DNA from 4 places in the Thauera sedimentorum genome. Region 3 is predicted to be linked to each of the others. Evidence: predicted binding sites of a transcription regulator. Region 3 holds the regulator's gene; each other region holds the start of a gene.
What was found. Region 3 encodes sigma-54, which starts transcription at its own class of promoters, with help from an activator protein. Its sites were predicted from a motif close to TGGCACGCTTNCTGCTNA; they were not measured.
Positions count from the first base shown of each region.

Region 1 (5,635 bases), on a different contig from region 3:
GACCGTGCGGCCAGGGCGGGCCGCGGCGCGAAAGCCGAAGCGGGCCAGGACAGCGGCGCCGCGCCGCGGGCACGCACCCGCAGCGCCACGGCCGAGCCGGCTATGGCGCCGGCAGCGCGCAAACCGGGCAGTACGTCCGCCAGCCGGCGTGCGCCGGGCGCCGCGGGCAAGGGCAAGACGACAGGCAAGGCGGCGGGCAAGGGCAAGGCGGTGAAAACCGCCAAGCGCACCGCGGCTTCCACTACAGGCAAGAAAGGCAGGAAACGTGGCTAAACCCTCCAACCGTCCGCCGCGCGAGCGGCAGGACGCCCCCCAGGCCGGCGAGAGCCGGGCCGACAGCAAACTGATCTACGGCTTCCACGCGGTGCTCGCCCGCCTGCGCCGCGACCCGGAAGCGGTGTTCGAGCTCTACGTCTCCGCGCAGCGCAACGACGTGCGCGCGCGCGAGGCGGTCAAGCTCGCCGAAGCGGCCCAGGTGCGCATGATCCAGGTCGAGTCCGACCGCCTTGACGGCATGGTCGGCACCCGCCGCCACCAGGGCGTGGTCGCGCGGGTGGATGCCCGTCGGCGTGAACTCAAGCTCGCCGACGTGCTCGACAGCCTGGACGAGAACGCGCTGATCCTGGTGCTCGACGGCGTGCAGGACCCGCACAATCTCGGTGCCTGCCTGCGGGTGGCGGATGCGGCCGGCGCGCACGCGGTGGTCGCACCCAAGGACCGCGCGGTGGGCCTCAACGCCACCGCGGTCAAGGTGGCCAGCGGCGCGGCCGACACCGTGCCCTACATCACCGTCACCAACCTGGCGCGCGCGCTGCGCGAGATGCAGGAGGCCGGCATCTGGGTGGTCGGCGCCGCGGGCGAGGCCGACAAGTCGCTGCACGAAATCGACCAGAAGGTCCCGGTGGCCTGGGTGCTGGGCGCCGAGGGCGACGGCCTGCGCCGCCTGACCCGCGAGACCTGCGACGAGCTGGCGAAGATCCCGATGTACGGCAGCGTGGAGAGTCTCAACGTCTCGGTGGCCAGCGGCATCTGCCTGTTCGAGGCGCGGCGCCAGCGCACCGCCTGAGCGCCGGCGGTCCCTTCCCGACGCCCGTCCGGCACCTCCGGTGCCCGGCGGGCGTCGTGCTTTCCGCGTTGCTGCGCACGGTACTTGCATGAGCTCCTGGCCGGCGGGCCACGGGGGCTCGCCGCGAAGCAAGCAGCATGGGAGCGCAGAGGACGATGAAATCAGCGGCCGGCTTTCTGCTCGCGGCCAAGCGCTGCGAGATCCAAGGCCTGGAACAACTGGCCACGACCGCGGAACTGCTGGGCGGCATCGCCCGCCTGGTGCACGTGCTGCAGAAGGAGCGCGGCGCCTCCAACGTTTACCTGGGCTCGGGCGGCAGCCGCTTCGCCGCCCAGCGGCTGCAGATCATCGCCGAAGGCGCAGCGGCCGAGGCCGAGGTACGCCAGCGCCTGTACCGCCTGGATGTCGATACCGGGCGCATGTCCGGCGGCGCGCGGCTGTTCTCGCGCATCGCCTGGGTGCTGCACGGGCTGGATGCGTTGCCCGCGCTGCGCGAGCGCATCGCCGCGCAAGTTCTGAGCCCGGCGCAGGTCACCGCGGCCTTCTCGGAACTGATCGCCGGCCTGCTCGCCGTGGTGTTCGAGGCCGCCGACACGGCCTGCGACCCGGCGGTGTCGCGCGCCCTGGTGGCGCTGTTCAACTTCATGCAGGGCAAGGAACTGGCCGGGCAGGAGCGCGCCACCGGGGCCGCGGCCTTTGCCGCCGGCCGTGCGGACGCATCCCGCCAGCAGCGCCTGCTGCACCTGATCGAGGCGCAGGAGCGCTGCTTCCAGCTGTTCGCGGAGTTCGCCGGCAGCGACACCGTGGCGCTGTGGCACGCCCAGCAGCAAGCCGGCACGCTGGCCGAACTGGAGCGCCTGCGCCGCGTGCTGTGCGCCACACCCGCGGACGGCGTCCTGGATGCCGAGCTGAGCGATGCCTGGTTCGAGTGCTGCACGACGCGGCTGGATGCGATGCGCGCCGTCGAGGACGCGCTGGCGGCCCATTTGCGGACCTTGTGTGCGGGCAAAATCTCCGACGCGCGCGCCGAGCTGCACGACCAGAAGTCCTTGCTCGATGCGCTGGTGGCCGGTGCCCCGGGGGGCGTGCCGCCGGTGGCGGTGTTCTTCGAGCGCGCGCTGGCGGGTGCGGACGGCGATCCGCACGCAAACGGCGAACTGCTGGCCGCGGACGGCCTGGGGCCGCAACTCGGGCGCTCGGTGCTCGACATGCTGCAGGCCCAGTCGCGCCGCCTGCAGGCGATGAGCGACGAACTCAACGCAGTGCGCGGCGCGCTCAACGAGCGCAAGGTGATCGAGCGCGCCAAGGGCCTGCTGATGGCGCACCGCGGGCTCACCGAGGACCAGGCCTACAAGATGCTGCGCCAGACCGCGATGAACCAGGGACGCCGGCTGGTGGACGTGGCCGAAGCCACGCTGGCGCTGGCCGACCTGCTGCCCTCGGGGCCCTGAGCGTTTCACCCGCGGAGACGGCGGATGTCGCGGGCAAGCCCGCTCCTGCAAATGGTAGGAGCGGGCTTGCCCGCGATTGCAGCGTTCTTTTCCCGCCTGCCGCATCGCGCTCCAGGGCGCTCCCGCACCCCCGTCGCCTGCCCCGGCAGGCCGCACCGCAGGCGTGCGCCAGCGGCGGATGCTGCACTGCAATAGTGCGCTGTAGACGCTCCGCTGCCGGATGGGAAAGAGGGTGAATTCATCGGAAACCCCCTGGTAAAGCGGATTCGACGGTTCTGGCACGCCCCCTGCTAAAGAATGCTCGAGGCTGGACCAACGGCGGTTCGGCGTTCGAGGCAGCAACAGGCAGTACCGCGAACACATTGGACAACGGCGTCCATTTCCCCCGGCGACGGCGCAGGGGCGAGATGGGCGCCTTTTTGTTTTTCCGAACCGCTTTTCAGGAGTTCAACCATGAGCAAGCAGAGCAAGGACTTTCCCACCCTGTCGCGTCGCGGCTTCATCAAGGCCGGTGCCGGCCTGGGCGGTGCCGCCATGCTGTCCTCGCTGTTCCCCGCCGGTGCCTGGGCTGCGGGCAGCGAGGGCCTGGAGAAGACCGCGCTGAAGTTCGGCATCATCCCGCTCACCGACTGTGCGCCCATCGTCATCGCCAAGGAGAAGGGCTTCTTCAAGAAGCACGGCCTGGACGTGATGGTTTCCAAGGAAGCGTCCTGGGCCAACATCCGCGACAAGGTCTCGCTTGGCGAGCTCGATGGCGCGCACATGCTGGCCGGCATGCCCATCGCCGCCACGCTGGGCGTGGGCGCCACCCAGAAGGAAACCATCACCGCCTTCTCCATGGACCTCAACGGCAACGGCATCACGGTTTCCAACGAGCTCTACGAGCGCATGGTGGAAGCCGACCCCGAGGCCATGAAGACCCGCCCGACCACCGCCAAGGCGCTCAAGAAGGTGATCGACGCCGACAAGGCCGCCGGCAAGGAGCCGATGACCTTCGCGATGGTGTTCCCGGTGTCCACCCACAACTACGAGATCCGCTACTGGATGGCCTCCGCCGGCATCGACCCGGACCGCGACGTGCGCCTGATCGTCATCCCGCCGCCGCAGATGGTCGCCAACCTGCAGTCGAAGAACATCGTCGGCTACTGCGTCGGCGAACCGTGGAACCAGCGCGCGGTGGAGATGGGCATCGGCCGCTCGATCATCACCAACTACGAGATCTGGAACAACAACCCGGAGAAGGTCTTCGGCGTGACCCGCGAGTGGGCCGACAAGCACCCCAACACCCACAAGGCCGCGGTGCGCGCGCTGATCGAGGCCGCGCAGTGGATGGACCAGCCGGAGAACCGCAAGGAAGTGGTGAAGATCATCTCCGCCAAGTCCTACGTCAATGCGCCCGAGTCGGTGGTGGAGAACTCGATGACCGGCACCTGGCTGTACACCAAGGCCGAAGGCCCGCAGCAGATGCCGGACTTCAACGTCTTCTACCGCTACGCCGCCACCTTCCCGTGGCAGTCGCACGCAGTGTGGTTCCTCACCCAGATGGTGCGCTGGGGGCAGATCGAGCAGCCGATCAACTTCCACAAGGTGGCCGCCCAGGTCTATCGCAGCGACATCTACCGCGATGCGGCCAAGGACCTGGGCATCGCCGTGCCGACCATCGACTTCAAGACCGAAGGCAGCAACGCCGCCGGCTGGACCCTGGACAAGGCGACCGCGCCGATCGCCATGGGCCCGGACCGCTTCTTCGACGGCAAGACCTTCGACCCCGCCAAGCCGCTGGACTACCTGAAGAGCTTCGAGATCCACGCCCGCAAGGTCGATCTCGCCGCCCTGGCCCAGGCCAATGCCTGATCCGCGCCACCCGGACAAGGAGAACGCCATGAGTTCGATTCCGCTCACTCTCGACAAGGCCGCCGCCGCGCCGGCCGCGGACAAGCCCGCCCGCCCGGCGGCACGTAGCGTGCCGCTGCAGGCGGTGGCCGAGAAGCCGCCCGCGGTGCCGCTCGCCGAGCGCCTCGGCCCCTGGATCAACCAGGCCATCCGCTCGACCGTCGCGGCGCTCAGCGGCCTGGCGGTGCTGCTGGTGATCTGGTGGGCGGTGGCCGATTCGCTGGACACCTTCCCCGGCCCGCGGGCCACCTGGCAGGCCGCGGTCGAGCTGCTCGCCGAGCCTTTCTACAGCAACGGCCCCAACGACATGGGCATCGGCTGGAACGTGCTTTACTCGCTCGGCCGGGTGGGCGTGGGCTTCGGCCTGGCGGCGCTGGTCGGCATCCCGCTCGGTTTCATCGTCGGCCGCTTCCGCTTCATGAGCACCGCCGCCGAGCCGGTCATCGGCCTGCTGCGTCCGGTCTCCCCGCTGGCCTGGCTGCCGATCGGCCTGCTGGTGTTCCAGGAGGCCAACCTGGCGGCGATCTGGGTGATCTTCGTGTGCTCGATCTGGCCGATGATCATCAACACCGCCGCCGGCGTGCGCGCCGTGCCGCAGGACTACCTCAACGTGGCGCGCGTGCTCAACCTGTCCGAATGGAAGGTGGTCACCCGCATCCTCTTCCCCGCGGTGCTGCCCAGCATCCTCACCGGCGTGCGCCTGGCGGTGGGCACCGCCTGGCTGGTGATCGTCGCCGCCGAGATGCTCACCGGCGGCATCGGCATCGGCTTCTGGGTGTGGGACGAGTGGAACAACCTCAAAGTCGAGCACATCCTGATTGCCATCGTCATCATCGGCCTGGTTGGCCTGGCCCTGGAGCACGCGCTGCTGCTGGTCGCCCGCCGGTTCAGCTTCGAAGCGCGCTGAAGGAGAACGCACCATGAAGAAGATCGTTTCCATCGAGGGCGTCGGTCAGACCTTCGACACCCGCAAGGGCCGCTTCGTCGCGCTGCGCGACATCGACCTGCAGATCCGCGAAGGCGAGTTCGTCTCGCTGATCGGCCACTCGGGTTGCGGCAAGTCCACCCTGCTCAACCTGATCGCCGGGCTGACCACGCCCACCGACGGGGTGCTGCTGTGCGACGGCCGCGAGATCGCCGGCCCCGGCCCGGAGCGCGCGGTGGTGTTCCAGAACCACTCGCTGCTGCCCTGGCTGAGCTGCTTCAACAACGTCTATCTCGCGGT
Region 1 covers NZ_JACTAH010000001.1:176,400-182,034, forward strand. The annotation lists gene rnr (ribonuclease R) at 1-273, shown strand, start outside; gene rlmB (23S rRNA (guanosine(2251)-2'-O)-methyltransferase RlmB) at 344-1,066, shown strand; gene IAI53_RS00810 (nitrate regulatory protein) at 1,222-2,517, shown strand; gene IAI53_RS00815 (CmpA/NrtA family ABC transporter substrate-binding protein) at 2,971-4,371, shown strand; gene ntrB (nitrate ABC transporter permease) at 4,400-5,317, shown strand; gene IAI53_RS00825 (ABC transporter ATP-binding protein) at 5,331-5,635, shown strand, end outside.
Region 1: IAI53_RS00815 (CmpA/NrtA family ABC transporter substrate-binding protein) is a predicted target of sigma-54. The motif match lies at 2,794-2,811, and genes of this name have one in related genera.

Region 2 (5,635 bases), 550 kb from region 3:
GCCTGGGCGGCGTTGCGCACGATGTTGAGGATGGCCTGGATGAGCTGCTCGCGGTCGGCGGTCAGTTCCGGCAGGCTGGTGTCGTAGTCGCGGCGCACCGACAGTTCCGGGAATTCGGCGAGGATCAGCCGGCGCACACGCTCGAGCACGTCGTGGATGTTGAGCTGCCCCGGGCGCATCATGCAGTGCGAGGTCAGCAGGCGGTTCATCAGGTCCTGCAGGCGGTCGGCCTCGGCGATGATGACCTCGGTGTACTCGCGCAGCAGCGGGTCGGTGAGCTCGCGTTCGAGCAATTGGGCCGAGCCGCGGATGCCGCCCAGCGGGTTCTTGATCTCGTGCGCGAGGTTGCGGATCAGCTCGCGGTTGGCCTGTTGCTGCTGGAGCAGTTGCTCCTCGCGCGCCACGCGCAACTGGGCATCGATCGGGCGGAACTCGAGCAGCAGGCTGACGCCTTCCGCCTCGATCGGGCTGACCGTGCAGTCCAGGTGCAGCGCTTCGCTGCCGGGACGCTGGATGCGCAGATCCTGCCCGGTGTAGCTCCAGCTGTTGTGCAGGGCGTTGTGCAGCGCGGCCGCGAGGCCAGGCGGATCGCCGAGCAGGCGGGCCAGCGGCTGCCCGAGCAGCTTGCGCTGGCTGATCGCGAAGAGGTTTTCCGCGCCCGGATTGAGATAGCGGATGATCAGTTCGGCGTCGACCAGCACGACGGCCGAGGAGAGCAGATCAAGTCCGGCAAAGGGGCCGGCGGTGGTGAGGGTGTGCGTGTGTCGGGTCATGGGCGCGGTCGGAGTTTGCCGTGGAACTGCTTAGCAAGACGCGCGCCAGAGCGACCGGATTACCTCAGCTCGCGCAGCTCGCGCTTCAGCGCATCGACGTTGCGCTGGTGCTGCTCGACCTTTTCCTTGAATGGCGCAAGGCGGTCGAGCACGCGCTGGTAGTTGCGCTCGTTGCCGTAGCGCACGGCTTCCTGGTCGGCCAGCGCCTTCTGCGCCTCGGCCAGCGCGGATTCCTCCTGCGCGAGTTCCTTCTCGAGAATCTGGCGGCGCGACTGGTCGCGCTCGCGCTGCGCGTCGGGGCTCACCCGCGGAAAGTTCTGCGGCGCGGCGGACGGCGCCGGGCTCGGACGGGCCGCGGGCGCAGGGATCGTGGACACCGGCTGGTCCTGCGACAGCTGCGTGCAGCCCTTGGCGATGGTCCGGTCGTTGGTATAGGTGACGCGCCCTTCCTCATCCACGCACTTGTAGACCTGCGCGTGTGCCGAACCGGCAAGGAGGGTGAGCAGCAGGAGCAGTCTGTGCATCGGTGTTTTCATCCGGTCGAATCGGATCGATTATGACTCCGGCTTTGTGGCAGAGGTTCTGCGAGCCGGTCGGACGATTAGACCCGATAAAAAAGGGACGGGCAATGCCCGTCCCTTTCTGGCGACTGCCGAAGCCCGGATTACAGGCTGTAGTACATGTCGAATTCCACCGGGTGGGTGGTCACGCGCAGGCGGTTCACTTCCTCGGACTTCAGCTCGATGAAGGCATCGATGAAGTCATTGGAGAACACGCCGCCGCGGGTCAGGAACTCACGATCCTTGTCCAGCTCGGCCAGGGCCTGGTCCAGGCTGAAGCACACGGTCGGGATCAGCGCGTCTTCTTCCGGCGGCAGGTCGTAGAGGTTCTTGTCGGCCGGGTCGCCCGGGTGGATCTTGTTCTGGATGCCGTCCAGGCCCGCCATCAGCAGCGCGGCGAAGCACAGGTAGGGGTTGGCAGCCGGATCCGGGAAGCGCGACTCGATACGACGGCCCTTCGGGTTGGCGACGTAGGGGATGCGGATCGAGGCCGAGCGGTTGCGGGCGGAGTAGGCCAGCTTGATCGGGGCTTCGTAGTGCGGCACCAGGCGCTTGTACGAGTTGGTCGCCGGGTTGGTGATCGCGTTCAGCGCCTTGGCGTGCTTGATGATGCCGCCGATGTAGTACAGCGCGGTCTCGGACAGGCCGGCATAGCCGTTGCCCGCGAACAGGTTCTGGCCGTCCTTCCAGATCGACTGGTGCACGTGCATGCCGGAGCCGTTGTCGCCGACGATGGGCTTGGGCATGAAGGTGGCGGTCTTGCCGTACTGGTGGGCGACGTTGTGCACGATGTACTTCAGCGTCTGGGTCCAGTCGGCGCGCTTGGTCAGGGTGCTGAACTTGGTGCCGATCTCGCACTGGCCGGCGTTGGCCACTTCGTGGTGGTGCACCTCGACCGGGATGCCGGCGGCTTCCAGCGCCAGGCACATGGCGGCGCGGATGTCGTTGAGGCTGTCGACCGGCGGAACCGGGAAGTAGCCGCCCTTGACCTTCGGACGGTGGCCGGTGTTGCCGCCTTCGAACTTGTCGGCGGTGGACCAGGCGGCCTCTTCGGAGATGATCTTGCTCATCACGCCGGACATGTCGACCGACCACTCGACCGCGTCGAAGATGAAGAATTCGGGCTCGGGACCGAAGAAGGCGGTGTCGCCGATGCCGGTGCTCTTCAGGTAGGCCTCGGCGCGCTTGGCGATCGAGCGCGGGTCGCGGTCATAGCCCTTGCCGTCGGACGGCTCAACCACGTCGCAGGTCAGCACCAGGGTGGTTTCGTCGAAGAAGGGGTCGATGTAGGCGGAGGCTGCGTCCGGCATCAGGATCATGTCGGAAGCCTGGATACCCTTCCAGCCGGCGATCGACGAACCGTCGAACGGGTGGCCTTGCTCGAAGTGCTCCTCTTCGAAGGCCGACACCGGCAGGCCGACGTGCTGCTCCTTGCCGCGAGTGTCGGTAAAGCGCAGGTCAACGAAGCGGACTTCGTTTTCCTGGATCATCTTCATGACGTCTTGAGCGTTCATATTCACTCCTGGTGAGATGAGGCGAAATTCGGGTAACGGTCACTCCGTTGCGGCGCAATAAAGCAGTATCCGTGCCATGCGTTTCGGGGCCGTTCAGCATTGTGCCACAAGGGCAATTTGCACAGCGGGTCGGCAGAGATGCACCAAGACGGTGCTGTGCGCGATGGGTGCGCCCTCTTATGGTGCGATGCGGGTATAGAAGTCGATGCTGCGGTAGATCGGGTCCTGGTCGATACGGTCTGTCGCGCGCCGTTTGAGTGCATCGAGATCCGATCGCGGGCATGCGGGCAAGAGCACTTCGACCTCCAGGCGATCGCCGAGATAGTGGATCTGCACCCGCAGCGGAGCCGGTCCATCTGCGCCGATGATCTCGCGCACCAGTTCTGCGACCTGCTGGCGTCCGGGCAGCGGACCGGGCGGAACGACCTGCAGGTCGCCGTCGTCCTCGGCGTCGATGTGCACCAGCACCTCCTGGACGTCCGGATGGGCGGCGCGCACGCGGAAGTACACCGCGTCGGAGACGCGATGGCCTTCGGAGACGGTGATGCGCGGGTCGACGCGGACATGGGCGTCGCACAGGACCTTGTCGGCCATGCGCCGGGTGCGCAGGTCGTGCAGGCCTGCGACGCCCGGGGTTTCGGAGATGGTGGTCCGCAGGCGGTCGAGTTCTTCCTCGGGCAGGCCGGTGTCGATCAGCTCGCGCACCGCCCGCCAGGCCAGGCGCACCCCCATGTGCGCGATCAGGAAGCCGACCACCGCCGCGGCCAGCGGCTCGAGAAAGGTGTAGCCGGCCAGGCTGCCGCCGATGCCCGCGGCCACCACCAGCGAGGACGCCGCATCAGAGCGCGCATGCCAGGCATTCGCCTCGAGCACCGGCGCCTTCAGGCGGCGCGCCGCGCGCAGCGTGAAGCGGAACAGGCCCTCCTTCGCGGCGAGGGTGAAGATGGCCATGACCAGCGCCGCCGGATGGAGGGCGGGGAGCTGGCCGGTGCTCTGCAGGCGGAGGCCGGAACTCCACAGGAAGCCCAGGCCGACGCCGAGCAGCACCACGCCCAGCGCCAGCGAAGCGACGGTTTCGATGCGCCCGTGGCCGTAGGGGTGGTTCTTGTCGGCCGGTTCGGCGCCGCTGCGCGCGGCGAGCAGCACCATGATGTCGGTGACCAGGTCGGACAGGGTGTGGGTGGCGTCGGCCACCAGGCTGAAGGCGTTGGCGAACAGGCCGACGATCACCTGACCGATGGCGAGCGTGGCATTGGTGAGGATGGCCACCAGGGTGACTTTCTGGATGGCGGCGCCGCGTTCGGCGTTGCCCGGCGCGGCGCGGGGCGGAAGGGTGTGCGAGTCGGTGGAGGGCATGTCGTGGCGCGGTCGGCGGGGGTATACTTTGCAGTTCGACTCCATTCTAGCCGGACCGCCTTATGGGAACCCTCTCCGACCTGCTCAGGCTTGCCGAGCAGCGTGCCCAGCAACTCAAGCTGCCCTACCAGGGGGCGCTGACGCCGCAGGAGGCTTGGCAGGTGTGGCAGCACGCGCCGGGGGCAAAACTGGTGGACGTGCGAACCCGCGCCGAGTGGGACTGGGTCGGCCGCGTGCCCGGCGCGGTGGAGATCGAGTGGCAGAGCTGGCCGGGTGGCCAGCCGAACCCCAACTTCGTTGCGCAGTTGCGCCACCAGGTCGACCCCGAGGCCCTGGTGATGTTCATGTGCCGCTCCGGCGCCCGCTCGGACGCGGCGGCGCGTGCCGCCATCGGCGCCGGCTACAGCAACTGCTACAACGTCCTGGAAGGTTTCGAGGGCGACCGCGACGCCAACGGCCAGCGCAACCGCGTCGGTGGCTGGCGGCATGCGGGCCTGCCCTGGCACCAGGGCTGAACCGGCCCCCCGCGGGCTTATCCCAACGAGTTCACGCAGAGACCACGCATCATGGAAGTCGCCACCATCGCATTCGACCGCTTCAACGTGCTGCAGGACGAGGAAGCCCAGGAACGCATCCGCGCCGCGCGCGCGCGCCTGGGCAACAAGGCGGTGCTGCTGTGCCACCACTACCAGCGCGCCGACGTATACCGCCACGCCGACCTGACCGGCGATTCGCTCAAGCTCGCGCGCCTGGCGTCCGAGACCGACGCCGAGTTCATCGTCTTCTGCGGCGTGCATTTCATGGCCGAGGTCGCGGACATCCTCTCCAAGCCGGGGCAGACAGCGATCCTGCCGGACTTGGCGGCCGGCTGTTCGATGGCCGACATGGCCAACCTCGCCAAGGTCGAGCGCTGCTGGCGCGAGCTCACCGAGGTGCTGGGCAGGCCGGATGAGCTGATCACCCCGGTCACCTACATCAACTCCGCGGCCGACCTGAAGGCCTTCTGCGGCGAGCACGGCGGCATCGTGTGCACCTCGACCAATGCGCCGACCATCCTCGACTGGGCCTTCGCACAGCGCGAGAAGGTGTTGTTCTTCCCCGACCAGCACCTGGGCCGGTGGACCGGCTACAAGAAAGGCATCGCGCTCGACGAGATGGTGGTGTGGGACCCGGACCTGGAGTACGGCGGCCTCACCCCGGAGCAGATCCACAAGGCCAAGATCCTGCTGTGGAAGGGGCACTGCTCGGTGCACCAGATGTTCCAGGAGAGCCACATCCGCCGCTGGCGCATGCAGCACCCGGACGGCTTCGTGATTTCGCACCCGGAGAGCAATCTCGACGTGTGCATCAACTCCGACTACGTCGGCTCCACCGAGTACATCATCAAGACCATCGCCGCAGCACCGCCCAATACCCAGTGGCTGGTGGGCAC
Region 2 covers NZ_JACTAH010000002.1:1,354,493-1,360,127, forward strand. The annotation lists gene glnL (nitrogen regulation protein NR(II)) at 1-773, opposite strand, end outside; gene IAI53_RS16175 (DUF4124 domain-containing protein) at 833-1,297, opposite strand; gene glnA (type I glutamate--ammonia ligase) at 1,438-2,847, opposite strand; gene IAI53_RS16185 (cation diffusion facilitator family transporter) at 3,025-4,203, opposite strand; gene IAI53_RS16190 (rhodanese-like domain-containing protein) at 4,266-4,718, shown strand; gene nadA (quinolinate synthase NadA) at 4,770-5,635, shown strand, end outside.
Region 2: glnA (type I glutamate--ammonia ligase) is a predicted target of sigma-54. The motif match lies at 2,907-2,924, and genes of this name have one in related genera.

Region 3 (5,635 bases):
CCGGGCACATTCCAGCAAACTCTGTGCCATAATCCGCCAATCACTCAGGAATATCTCTCATGGACGACAACAAGGCCAAGGCGCTTGCCGCCGCGCTCTCGCAGATCGAGAAACAGTTCGGCAAGGGTTCGATCATGCGCATGGGCGACGGCAGCATCGAGCGCGACATCCAGACCGTCTCGACCGGCTCGCTGGGCCTCGACATCGCACTGGGCCTGGGCGGCCTGCCGCGCGGCCGGGTGGTCGAGATCTACGGCCCGGAATCGTCCGGCAAGACCACGCTGACCCTGCAGGTCATCGCCGAGATGCAGAAGCTCGGCGGCACCGCGGCCTTCATCGACGCCGAGCACGCGCTCGACGTCGGTTACGCCGAGAAGCTCGGGGTGAACATCTCCGACCTGCTGATCAGCCAGCCGGACACCGGCGAGCAGGCGCTGGAGATCGCCGACATGCTGGTGCGCTCCGGCGGGGTGGACATCGTGGTCATCGACTCGGTCGCCGCGCTCACCCCCAAGGCCGAAATCGAAGGCGAGATGGGCGACCAGCTGCCCGGCCTGCAGGCCCGCCTGATGTCGCAGGCGCTGCGCAAGCTCACCGCCAACATCAAGCGCACCAACACCCTGGTGATCTTCATCAACCAGATCCGCATGAAGATCGGCGTGATGTTCGGCAACCCCGAGACCACCACCGGCGGCAACGCGCTGAAGTTCTACTCCAGCGTGCGCATGGACATCCGCCGCACCGGCACCATCAAGCGCGGCGAAGAGGTGGTCGGCTCCGAGACCAAGGTCAAGGTGGTCAAGAACAAGGTCGCCCCGCCGTTCAAGGAAGCGCGCTTCGACATCCTCTACGGCGAGGGCGTCTCCCGCGAGGGCGAGATCATCGACCTCGGCGTGGACAACAAGATCGTCGACAAGTCGGGCGCCTGGTACGCCTACAACGGCGACAAGATCGGCCAGGGCAAGGACAATGTGCGCGAGTTCCTGCGCGCCAACCCGGCGCTGGCGCGCGAGATCGAGAACAAGGTGCGCGTCGCCCTGGGCCTGAAGGAGCTGCCCGCGCTGGGTGGCGAACCGGCTGCTGCCGCGGCCTGATCTGCGATCATGGCGGAAGCGGGCCTGCGCGAGCGCGCACTGCGCTACCTGGCCCAGCGCGAGTACTCGCGCGCCGAGCTGGCACGCAAGCTCGCCGGCCACGGCAGCGCGCCGGAGATCGACGCGGTGCTCGACCGCCTGACGGAGCTGGAACTGCTCTCCGATGCACGCTTCGCCGCGGCCTGGGTGCGCAGCAAGGCAGGGCGTTTCGGCGCCGCGCGGCTGCGCCACGATCTGGCCAGCCGCGGCGTGGCCGCCGAGTTGATCGAGGCGGCGCTGGAGGGCGAGGCTGGGGACGAGGAGCTCGACCGCGCGCGTCGCGTGTGGCGGGCGAAGTTCGGCCAGGCGCCGGCCGATGCGCGCGAATGGGCGCGCCAGGCGCGCTTCCTGCAAGGTCGCGGCTTTGCCGCCGCGGTAATCCGCAAGCTGTTGAAAGAGACCCCGGATGAGTCTGCTGAAGGTTGAAGGACTGCAGAAACGCTACAAGGCACGCACCGTCGTGCACGACGTCGGCTTCACGGTCGACGGCGGCGAGGTCGTCGGCCTGCTGGGGCCCAACGGCGCGGGCAAGACCACCTGTTTCTACATGATCGTCGGCCTGGTACGCGCCGATGGCGGCGAGATCACCCTCGACGACGCCCGCCTGACCCACCTGCCGATCCACGAGCGAGCGCGCCGCGGCTTGTCCTACCTGCCGCAGGAGATGAGCGTGTTCCGCAAGCTCACCGTGGAGGAGAACATCCGCGCGGTGCTGGAACTGCAGAAGCTCGACCGCGACGCCATCGACCAGCGCCTGGAAACCCTGCTCGACGAACTGAACATTGCCCACCTGCGCGACAGCATGGCGGTGTCGCTTTCCGGCGGCGAACGCCGGCGCTGCGAGATCGCCCGCGCACTGGCCACCGACCCGCGGCTGATCCTGCTCGACGAGCCCTTCGCCGGCGTGGACCCGATTGCGGTGCTCGACATCCAGAAGATCATCCGCTTCCTCAAGCAGCGCGGCATCGGCGTGCTGATCACCGATCACAACGTGCGCGAGACGCTGGGCATCTGCGACCGCGCCTACATCATCAGCGAAGGCCGGGTGCTCGCCAGCGGCCAGCCCGACCAGATCGTGCGCGACGAGCGCGTGCGCCAGGTCTATCTCGGCGAACACTTCCGCCTCTGAGCGCCAGCGACACCAGCATGAAACCGACCCTCCAGCTCAAGCTCTCGCAGCACCTCACGCTCACCCCGCAACTGCAGCAGTCGATCAAGCTGCTGCAGCTGTCCACCATCGAGCTGAACCAGGAGATCGAGCGCTTCCTGCTGGAGAACCCCATGCTCGAGCGCGAGGACGGCGACGGCAGCGAGTTCGGCGCCGCGCAGCCGATCGGCAGCGCGCCGGCCAGCAGCACCGCCGAAGCGCCGGCTGCGGCCGAGGGCGGCGAAGGCGGGCGCGAGGAGGCGCCCGAGCACGATGCCGCGAGCTATGACGAGGCCGGTGAATGGCTGAGCGCCGCGGGCAGCGGCAGCACCCGCCGCGACGATGACGACGACGTCGATTTCCAGGAGTTCCAGGCCGCCGAAACCTCGCTGCGCGACCACCTCGACCAGCAGGTCGCGCTCTCCCCGCTGACCGACCGCGACCGCGCCCTGGTGCGCTTCATCATCGAGGCGCTCGACGACGACGGCTATCTGCACCAGTCGCTGGAAGAACTGCTGCCGCTGCTGCCGGAGGAGCTCGACCTCGATCTGGACGACCTGAGCATCGCGCTGCGCCATGTGCAGAACCTGGAGCCTGCCGGCATCGGCGCGCGCACCCCGCAGGAATGCCTGAGCCTGCAGCTGCGCGCCACGCCCGCGGACACCACGCGCGACCTGGCGCTGCGCATCGTCGACCACCACCTGGAACTGCTCGCCGAGCGCAATTTCGTCAAGCTCAAGCGCCTGCTGTCCTGCGACGACGACGCGCTGCGCGCGGCCCATGCGCTGATCTGCAGTCTGGACCCGCACCCGGGCTCGCGCTACGCCGCGCAGGAAACCCGCTACGTGATCCCCGACGTGGTGGTGCGCAAGCTGCGCGGCCACTGGACCGTGAGCCTCAACCCCGAGGCCATGCCCAAGCTGCGCATCAACGCGCTGTACGCGCAGATCCTGCAGCAGAACCGCGGCAACGGCGGCGGCCTGACCGGGCAGCTGCAGGAGGCGCGCTGGCTGATCAAGAACGTGCAGCAGCGCTTCGACACCATCCTGCGCGTCTCCCAGGCCATCGTTGACCAGCAGCGACAGTTCTTCGATCATGGGGAGGTGGCGATGCGCCCGCTCACGCTGCGCGAGATCGCGGACCAGTTGGAACTGCACGAATCCACCGTGTCGCGGGTCACCACCCAGAAATTCATGGCCACGCCCAGGGGGGTGTTCGAGCTCAAGTATTTTTTCGGCAGTCACGTCGCCACCGATACCGGTGGGGCGGCATCCTCCACTGCGATTCGCGCGCTGATTCGCCAGCTGGTGGATGCCGAAGACAGAAAGAAGCCCCTGTCCGACGCCAAGATTGCCGATCTGTTGGGCCAGCAGGGTATCGTCGTCGCGCGGCGCACCATCGCCAAATACCGCGAATCGCTCAATATCCCGCCGGTCAGTATGCGCAAGACGATCTGATCTGAAAAAGAGGAGTCATCATGAATCTCACCATCACCGGGCATCATGTCGAAGTCACCCCGGCCATCCGCGACTACGTGAGCTCGAAGCTGGACCGCGTCATTCGCCACTTCGACAACGTCACCAGCGTCGGAGTGATCCTGTCGGTGGAAAAGCTCGACCAGAAGGCGGAAGTCACCCTGCACACGCGCGGCAAGGACATCTTCGTCGAAGCCCACGATGGCGACATGTATGCCGCGATCGACGCGATGACCGACAAGCTCGACCGCCAGGTCCAGAAGCACAAGCAGAAGGTCCAGGAGCACAATCACGAAGCGCTGAAGCACCAGAACAGCGAGCTGTGATCCCTTCACTACTTCTTTCGGCCTAGGGTGTGGGTATAATTCGCGCGTTTTCCGAACCGCGTCGCCAACCGACACCCGACCGCCCCCGCCCGCGCGGCACCCTGCGGTCCTGTGCCGCGCGGGGCTTGACCCAATGAGCCTGATCGCCCAACTCCTCCCCCTGTCCAACGTGGTCATCGACCTCGACGCGAGCAGCAAGAAGCGCGTGTTCGAGCAAGCCGGGCTGCTGTTCGAGAACCATCAGGGCATCGCGCGCAGCGTGGTGTTCGACAGTCTGTTCTCCCGCGAACGCCTCGGTTCGACCGGGCTGGGGCAGGGCATCGCCATTCCTCACGGCCGCATCAAGGGCCTGCAGGAAGCGGCCGGCGCCTTCTTCCGGCTCGCCACCCCGGTACAGTTCGACGCCCCCGACGGCCGCCCGGTGAACCTGCTGTTCATCCTGCTGGTCCCGGAGCAAGCCAACGAGACCCATCTGCAACTGCTCTCCGAACTGGCCCAGATGTTCAGCGACCGCGCCTTCCGCGAGGAACTGCAGAACGCACCCGACCCGGCCACCATCCATGCCCTGTTCGCCAGCTGGGGACCCCATGCGACAGACGAGCGTCGCGCGGCTGTATGAGTCGCTGCGCCAACGCCTCGCGCTGACCCACGTCTGCGGCGCGCTGGACACCGCGATCGCCGTTTCCGAAGAGCGCATCTGGCCCGCCGACCTGGTCGGCCACCTCAACCTCATCCACCCGCAGCGCCTGCAGATCCTGGGGGCCGCGGAGCTCGCCTGGGCGCGCCGCCAGTCGCGCGAGAAGATCGCCCATCACCTCAACGAGATCCTCGCCGCCCGCCCGCCCGCGATCGTGGTGGCCGACGGCTGCGAGATTCCCGGCCTGCTCCACGGGCTGTGCGAGAACATCGGCGTGGCGCTGTTCACCACGCCGCAGCCCTCGGCCGGCGTGGTCGACCAGCTCCGCCAGTACCTGTCGCGCCAGCTGGCGGAGAAGGTCTCCCTGCACGGCGTGTTCATGGACGTGCTCGGCCTGGGCGTGTTCATCACCGGCAACTCGGGGGCCGGCAAGTCTGAGCTTGCGCTGGAGCTGATCTCGCGCGGCCACGGCCTGGTGGCCGACGACATCGTCGAGTTCTCGCACATCGCTCCCACCGTGCTGGAAGGGCGCTGCCCCGAACTGCTGCAGGACTTCATCGAGGTGCGCGGGCTGGGCATCCTCAACATCCGCACCATCTTCGGCGAGACCGCCTGCCGGCGGAAGATGCGCCTGCGCCTGGTCTGCCACCTGGAACGCCGCCAGCCCGGCCAGGACGACCCTTCGCGCCTGCCCCTGCACCAGGAGGTGCAGGACGTGCTGGGCGTGCAGGTGCCGCGGGTCATCCTGCCGGTGGCCGCCGGGCGCAACCTCGCGGTGCTGCTCGAGGCCGCGGTGCGTTCCACCATCCTGCAGTTGCGCGGCATCGACTCCACCCAGGAGTTCATCGACCGGCAAAGCCGCGCCCTGGCATGCGATCTGCCCGACTGAGCGGCTCGCTCCCGGACGGCCCGATGGC
Region 3 covers NZ_JACTAH010000002.1:809,124-814,758, reverse strand. The annotation lists gene recA (recombinase RecA) at 60-1,094, shown strand; gene recX (recombination regulator RecX) at 1,104-1,559, shown strand; gene lptB (LPS export ABC transporter ATP-binding protein) at 1,540-2,262, shown strand; gene IAI53_RS13535 (RNA polymerase factor sigma-54) at 2,280-3,737, shown strand; gene hpf (ribosome hibernation-promoting factor, HPF/YfiA family) at 3,758-4,081, shown strand; gene ptsN (PTS IIA-like nitrogen regulatory protein PtsN) at 4,215-4,700, shown strand; gene hprK (HPr(Ser) kinase/phosphatase) at 4,669-5,607, shown strand.

Region 4 (5,635 bases), 510 kb from region 3:
GCGCCCGCAACGAATACTACGAATTCAAGGCCAGCGCCGAGAAGCCCTCCGACCAGGGCTGCCTGATGGAAAACATGGGCTGCAAGGGTACCCAGGCCCACGCCGACTGCAACCTGCGGCCGTGGAACGGCAGCGGCTCGTGCACCCGCGGCGGCTATGCGTGCATCTCCTGTACCGAGCCGGGTTTCGAGGAGCCCGGCCACCCCTTCGTGCAGACCCCCAAGGTGGCCGGCATCCCGATCGGCCTGCCCTCGGACATGCCCAAGGCCTGGTTCGTGGCGCTCGCCGCGCTGTCCAAATCCGCCACCCCGCGCCGGGTGCGCGACAACGCGGTGGCCGACCACCTTGCGGTCACGCCGGCGATCCGCCGTACCGGGCTGAAGTGAGCATGGGCGAGCGCATCGTTCTCGGCCCCTTCAACCGCGTCGAAGGCGACCTCGAAGTGCAGTTGGAGGTGGCCGACGGGCGGGTGGCAGCAGCCTATGTGAACTCCCCGCTGTTCCGCGGCTTCGAGCAGATCCTGCGTGGCAAGGACCCGCGCGACGCGCTGGTGCTGGTGCCTCGCATCTGCGGCATCTGCTCGGTGTCGCAGTCGGCGGCCGCCGCCGCCGCGCTGCGCGAGGCCATGGGCTTGGCGGTGCCAGCCAACGGCGAGCTGGCCGGCAACCTGGTGCTGGCGGCGGAGAACCTGGCCGACCACTTCACCCATTTCTACCTCTTCTTCATGCCGGACTTCGCCCGCGAGGCCTATGCCGGGCGGCCGTGGTTCGACGCCGCACGCGCGCGCTTCAAGGCCGTGCACGGCAGCGCCGCGGCAGAGGCCGTGCCGGCGCGCGCGGCCTTCCTGCAGCTCACCGGCATCCTCGCCGGCAAGTGGCCGCATACGCTCTCGCTGCAGCCGGGTGGCTCGGCGCGCGCGGTCAGTGCGGCGGAGAAGATCCGCCTGTACGCGCTGCTGCGTGAGTTCCGCCGCTGGCTGGAGCGCCACACCTTCGGCGATACGCTGGAGACGATCGCGGCGCTCGACTCGGCCGACGCGCTGGCCGCCTGGGCCGCAGCGCGCGCGCCGGCCAGCTCCGACCTGCGCCTGTTCCTGGAGATCGCCGACGATCTCGGGCTGGCCCGCATCGGCCGCGCCACAGACCGCTTCATCAGCCACGGCGCCTATCCGCTGGCCGGCACGCCGCTGTTTGCACGCGGGGTCTGGCAGCCGGAAACCGCTACGGTCGCTGCCTTCGATCCGGACGAGATCCGCGAGGATCTGAGCCACGCCTGGATGCAGGGCGAGGCCCGTCACCCGTGGCGCGGGCTGACCGAGCCGGACGCAGACAAGGACGGCGCCTACTCCTGGTGCAAGGCCCCGCGCCTCGCCGGCCGGGTGGTCGAATGCGGTGCGCTGGCCCGTCAGGTGGTGGACGGCCATCCGCTGGCGCGCAACCTGGTCGCACGCGATGGCGCCAGCGTGCTGGCACGCGTAGTGTGCCGCTTGCTGGAACTGGCCCGCGTAGTCCCCGCCATGGAGGCCTGGGTGCAGGCCCTGCAGCCCGGCGAGCCCTTCTGCGCCCAGGGCGCACTGCCCGACGAGGCCATGGGCTGCGGCCTGGTCGAAGCTGCGCGCGGCGCGCTGGGCCACTGGCTGGTGATCCGCCACGGGCGCATCGCCGGCTACCAGATCATCGCGCCCACCACCTGGAACTTCTCCCCGCGCGACGCCGCCGGCACCCCCGGCGCGCTGGAACAGGCCCTGGTCGGCCTGCCTGCGGACGACGCCCGCGTGCCGCTCGCGGTGCAGCACGTGGTGCGCTCCTTCGACCCCTGCATGGTATGCACCGTGCATTGAGCGGCGTACACTCCGGCCCCACCATGAGCGACCAGCCCAAGCCCAACCTTCCCCTGCAGCACACCGGCCACCCCGGCGAACTGGTGGGCGTGGGCGAGGACGTGTGGATGGACGTCATCCACAAGATGGACGAGGTGTATTCCGACCTGCTGCAGTACGAGGTCGCCCTCGAACAGAAGAACGCCAAGCTGGAGGAGTCGCAACAGTTCATCCTCTCGGTGCTCACCTCGATGTCCGACATCCTGGTGGTGTGCGACCGCAATGGAAACATCGAGGACGTGAACCGCTCCCTGCTCGACTTCACCGGCAAGGAGCTGGACGAGCTGCGCGGCACCACGGTGTTCGAGCTGTTCGCCGACGACGTGGCACGCACCCAGGCCCGCCACCTGCTCACCCTGTACGGCGAGGAAAGCGTGCACGACTGCGAGCTGCCCCTGCGCGCGCGCGACGGCTCGGCGGTGCCGGTGTCGCTCAACTGCACGCCTCGCTACAACGCCGTGGGCAAGTCGCTCGGCATGGTGGTCACCGGCCGTCCGGTGGGCGAGCTGCGCCGCGCCTACCAGGCCTTGCGGCAGGCCCACGAGGACCTCAAGCGCACCCAGCAGCAACTGCTGCACTCCGAGAAGATGGCCTCGCTCGGCCGCCTGGTGGCCGGGGTGGCACACGAGCTGAACAACCCGATCAGCTTCATCCTCGGCAACGTGCATGCGCTGCAGCGCTACGCCGGGCGGCTGGAGTCCTACCTGGCCGCACTGCACGCCGGGGAAGCGCCCGCAAGGCTGGCAGAACTGCGCGCAGAGCTGCGCATCGACCGGATCCTCGCCGACCTGCCGCCACTGATCGAAGGCACGATCGAGGGCGCCGAGCGCACCCGCGACATCGTGGACGGCCTGAAGCGCTTCTCCGCCATAGACCGCGACGAGCAGCAGTCCTTCAACCTTACGGAAGTGATCGAGCGCGCGGTGCGCTGGGTGTGCAAGGCCACCCGCGAGGGCTTCCGCGTGCAGGTCCGCCTGCCGGCGCAGATCCCGGTGCGAGGCTCGCCCGGGCAGATGCAGCAGGTGATGATGAACCTGGTGCAGAACGCCTGGGACGCCACCAGCGACTTGCCCGAACCCTGGCTCGACATCGAAGGCAAGGTGGAAGGCACGCGCGCCACCATCCGCTTCCACGACAACGGCCCGGGCATCGCCGAGCAGCACCTGGCGCACGTCTTCGACCCCTTCTTCACCACCAAGCCGGTGGGCAAGGGCACCGGCCTGGGGCTGTCGATCAGCTACGGCATCGTCGAGCGCCACGGCGGCCAGCTCTCCGCCCGCAACCACCCGGCCGGCGGCGCCGAGCTGGTGATCGAGCTACCGGTCAGCGACTGACCACTGCGCATGCGCTGCCGGCAGGAACGCGACCAGCACCCGATGCACATACCGCCTCCCGGCGCGTGCAACGGACTGGCACGCAACTTGATTGCACCCTGCCATCGTCGACAAGGTATTTGTAGGAGCGGCCTTGGCCGCGATGCGGCGGCAGTTCTCCCGCAGGCCGCGTCGCGGGCAAGCCCGCTCCTACCGAACATCCATCCACATCCGGAATCCCAGGAGGCACCATGCACCCGAACCGCGCGCTGACCACCCTCGGCCTCGTCCTCGCCAGCGGCTCCGCGCTGGCTCATCCGGGCCACGAATCGGCCAGCTTCTTCTCCGGCCTCGGCCACCCGCTGGGCGGCGCCGACCACCTGCTGGCCATGCTCGCGGTAGGCCTCTACGCCGCGCGCCAGGCCGGCCGCCAGCGCTGGGCGCTGCCTGCAAGCTTCGTGCTGGCGATGCTCGCCGGCGCCGGGCTGGGCGCGCTGGGCATCATGCTGCCCGCGGTGGAAGCCGGCATCGCCGCCTCGGTGCTGGTGCTCGGCCTGCTGATCGCCTTCGCCGCGCGCCTGCCGGTAGCCGCCGCGCTGCCGCTGGTGGCGGCCTTCGCGCTGTTCCACGGCCACGCCCACCATGCCGAGATGGGCGACGGCACGCTGGCCGCCTACGCGGCCGGTTTTGCGCTGGCCACCGCGGCGCTGCACGCTGCGGGCTATCTGGTCGGCCGCTGGCTGCCGCAAAGCTTGTGGGCACAGCGCCTGCAGCGCGCTGCCGGCGCGCTGATCGCCGGCGCGGGCGCGGTCTTCCTCGGCGCCTGAACGGCCGCATCAAGCAAAAGAGGTGGCCGAGGCCACCTCTTTTGCGTTTACCGGAGCGCCCGGATCAGGGCGCCAGGCGGCGGTAGGCGCCGCCGTGGAAGAGCAGCGGCGGACGGTCCTCGCGGTCGAAGTTGGCGACTTCGCTGACGAACAGGATGTGGTCGCCGCCCGGGTAGCGGTGGGTGTTGCGGCACTCGAAGCGCGCGCAACAGCCGCGCAGCAGCGGCGCGCCGCCCAGGCCTTCGTCGAATTCCAGGCCGGCGAACTTGTCGTCGGAGCGGCTGGCGAACAATTGCGAGAGTTCCTGCTGGTCTTCCGCCAGCACGTTGATGGCGTAGTATTCGCAGGCTTCGAACACCGGCACGCTGGGCAGGTTGGCCGACAGGCTCCACAGCACCAGCGGCGGATCGAGCGAGACCGAGTTGAAGGAGTTCACCGTCAGCCCCACCGGCGCGCCATTGGCGGCGCGGGTGGTGACCACGGTGATGCCGGTGGCGAACATGCCCAGGGCATTGCGGAAATTGCGGGTGAAGTCTTCGTGCGTGTAATAGTTCTGTGCGGACATGGCCTTCGGGTGTGCGGCACGGGGCGATACGCCCGGCACCGGTCTGGACAATCGACGGATTATGGCTGCGCGGACGACTTCCGTCGACCCCGCGTGCAGCCCGGAAAACAGGACCAAACCCTTGTCCAAGCAAGACTTTGCCGGGCGCCTGATTGCCTGGCAGGCCGGCCACGGCCGCCACGACCTGCCCTGGCAGCACAGCCGCGAGCCTTACCGGGTGTGGCTGTCCGAGATCATGCTGCAGCAGACGCAGGTGGACACCGTGATCCCCTACTACCTGCGCTTCCTGACGCGCTTTCCCGCGCTCGCCGACCTCGCCGGCGCACCGCAGGAGGCGGTACTGGGCCTGTGGAGCGGGCTGGGCTACTACGCCCGCGCGCGCAACCTGCACAAGGCCGCGCAGGTGGTGATGGCCGAGCACGGCGGGCAGTTCCCGCGCCGCGCCGAGGACATCGCCCGCCTGCCCGGCATCGGCCGCTCCACCGCGGCGGCGATCGCCGCATTCTGCTTCGGCGAGCGCGTGCCCATCCTCGACGGCAACGTTAAGCGCGTGCTGTGCCGGGCCTTCGGCGTCGACGGCTTCCCGGGCGAGCGCGCAGTCGAGCAGCGCCTGTGGTCGCTGGCCGCGGAGTTGCTGCCGGAGAGCGGGGTAGACACCTACATCCAGGCGCAGATGGACCTGGGTGCCACGGTATGCACCCGCACCCGCCCGGCCTGCGGACGTTGCCCGCTGGCCGACGACTGCGTGGCCCGCCGGGAGGAACGCACTGCCGAACTGCCCGCCGCCCGCCCGCGCAAGACGCCGCCACGGCGCAGTGCTCAGGTCGTGGTGGTGCGCGCGGGCGACGCCGTGCTGCTCGAACGCCGCCCGCCCGCGGGCATCTGGGGCGGCCTGCTGGCCTTGCCGGAAGCCGGCGAGGACGGCGCCGCGGCCTGGGTGGCGCAGCGTTTCGGCGAGGTGGCGGGCGGAAGCGAACTGCCCCCGCTGACCCACGCCTTCACCCACTTCGTGCTGGAGATCCGCCCCTGGCTGGTGGACTTGCCCGGCACA
Region 4 covers NZ_JACTAH010000002.1:298,309-303,943, forward strand. The annotation lists gene IAI53_RS11205 (NADH-quinone oxidoreductase subunit B family protein) at 1-386, shown strand, start outside; gene IAI53_RS11210 (nickel-dependent hydrogenase large subunit) at 389-1,840, shown strand; gene IAI53_RS11215 (PAS domain-containing sensor histidine kinase) at 1,864-3,213, shown strand; gene IAI53_RS11220 (HupE/UreJ family protein) at 3,444-4,019, shown strand; gene IAI53_RS11225 (flavin reductase family protein) at 4,084-4,584, opposite strand; gene mutY (A/G-specific adenine glycosylase) at 4,706-5,635, shown strand, end outside.
Region 4: IAI53_RS11220 (HupE/UreJ family protein) is a predicted target of sigma-54. The motif match lies at 3,290-3,307, and genes of this name have one in related genera.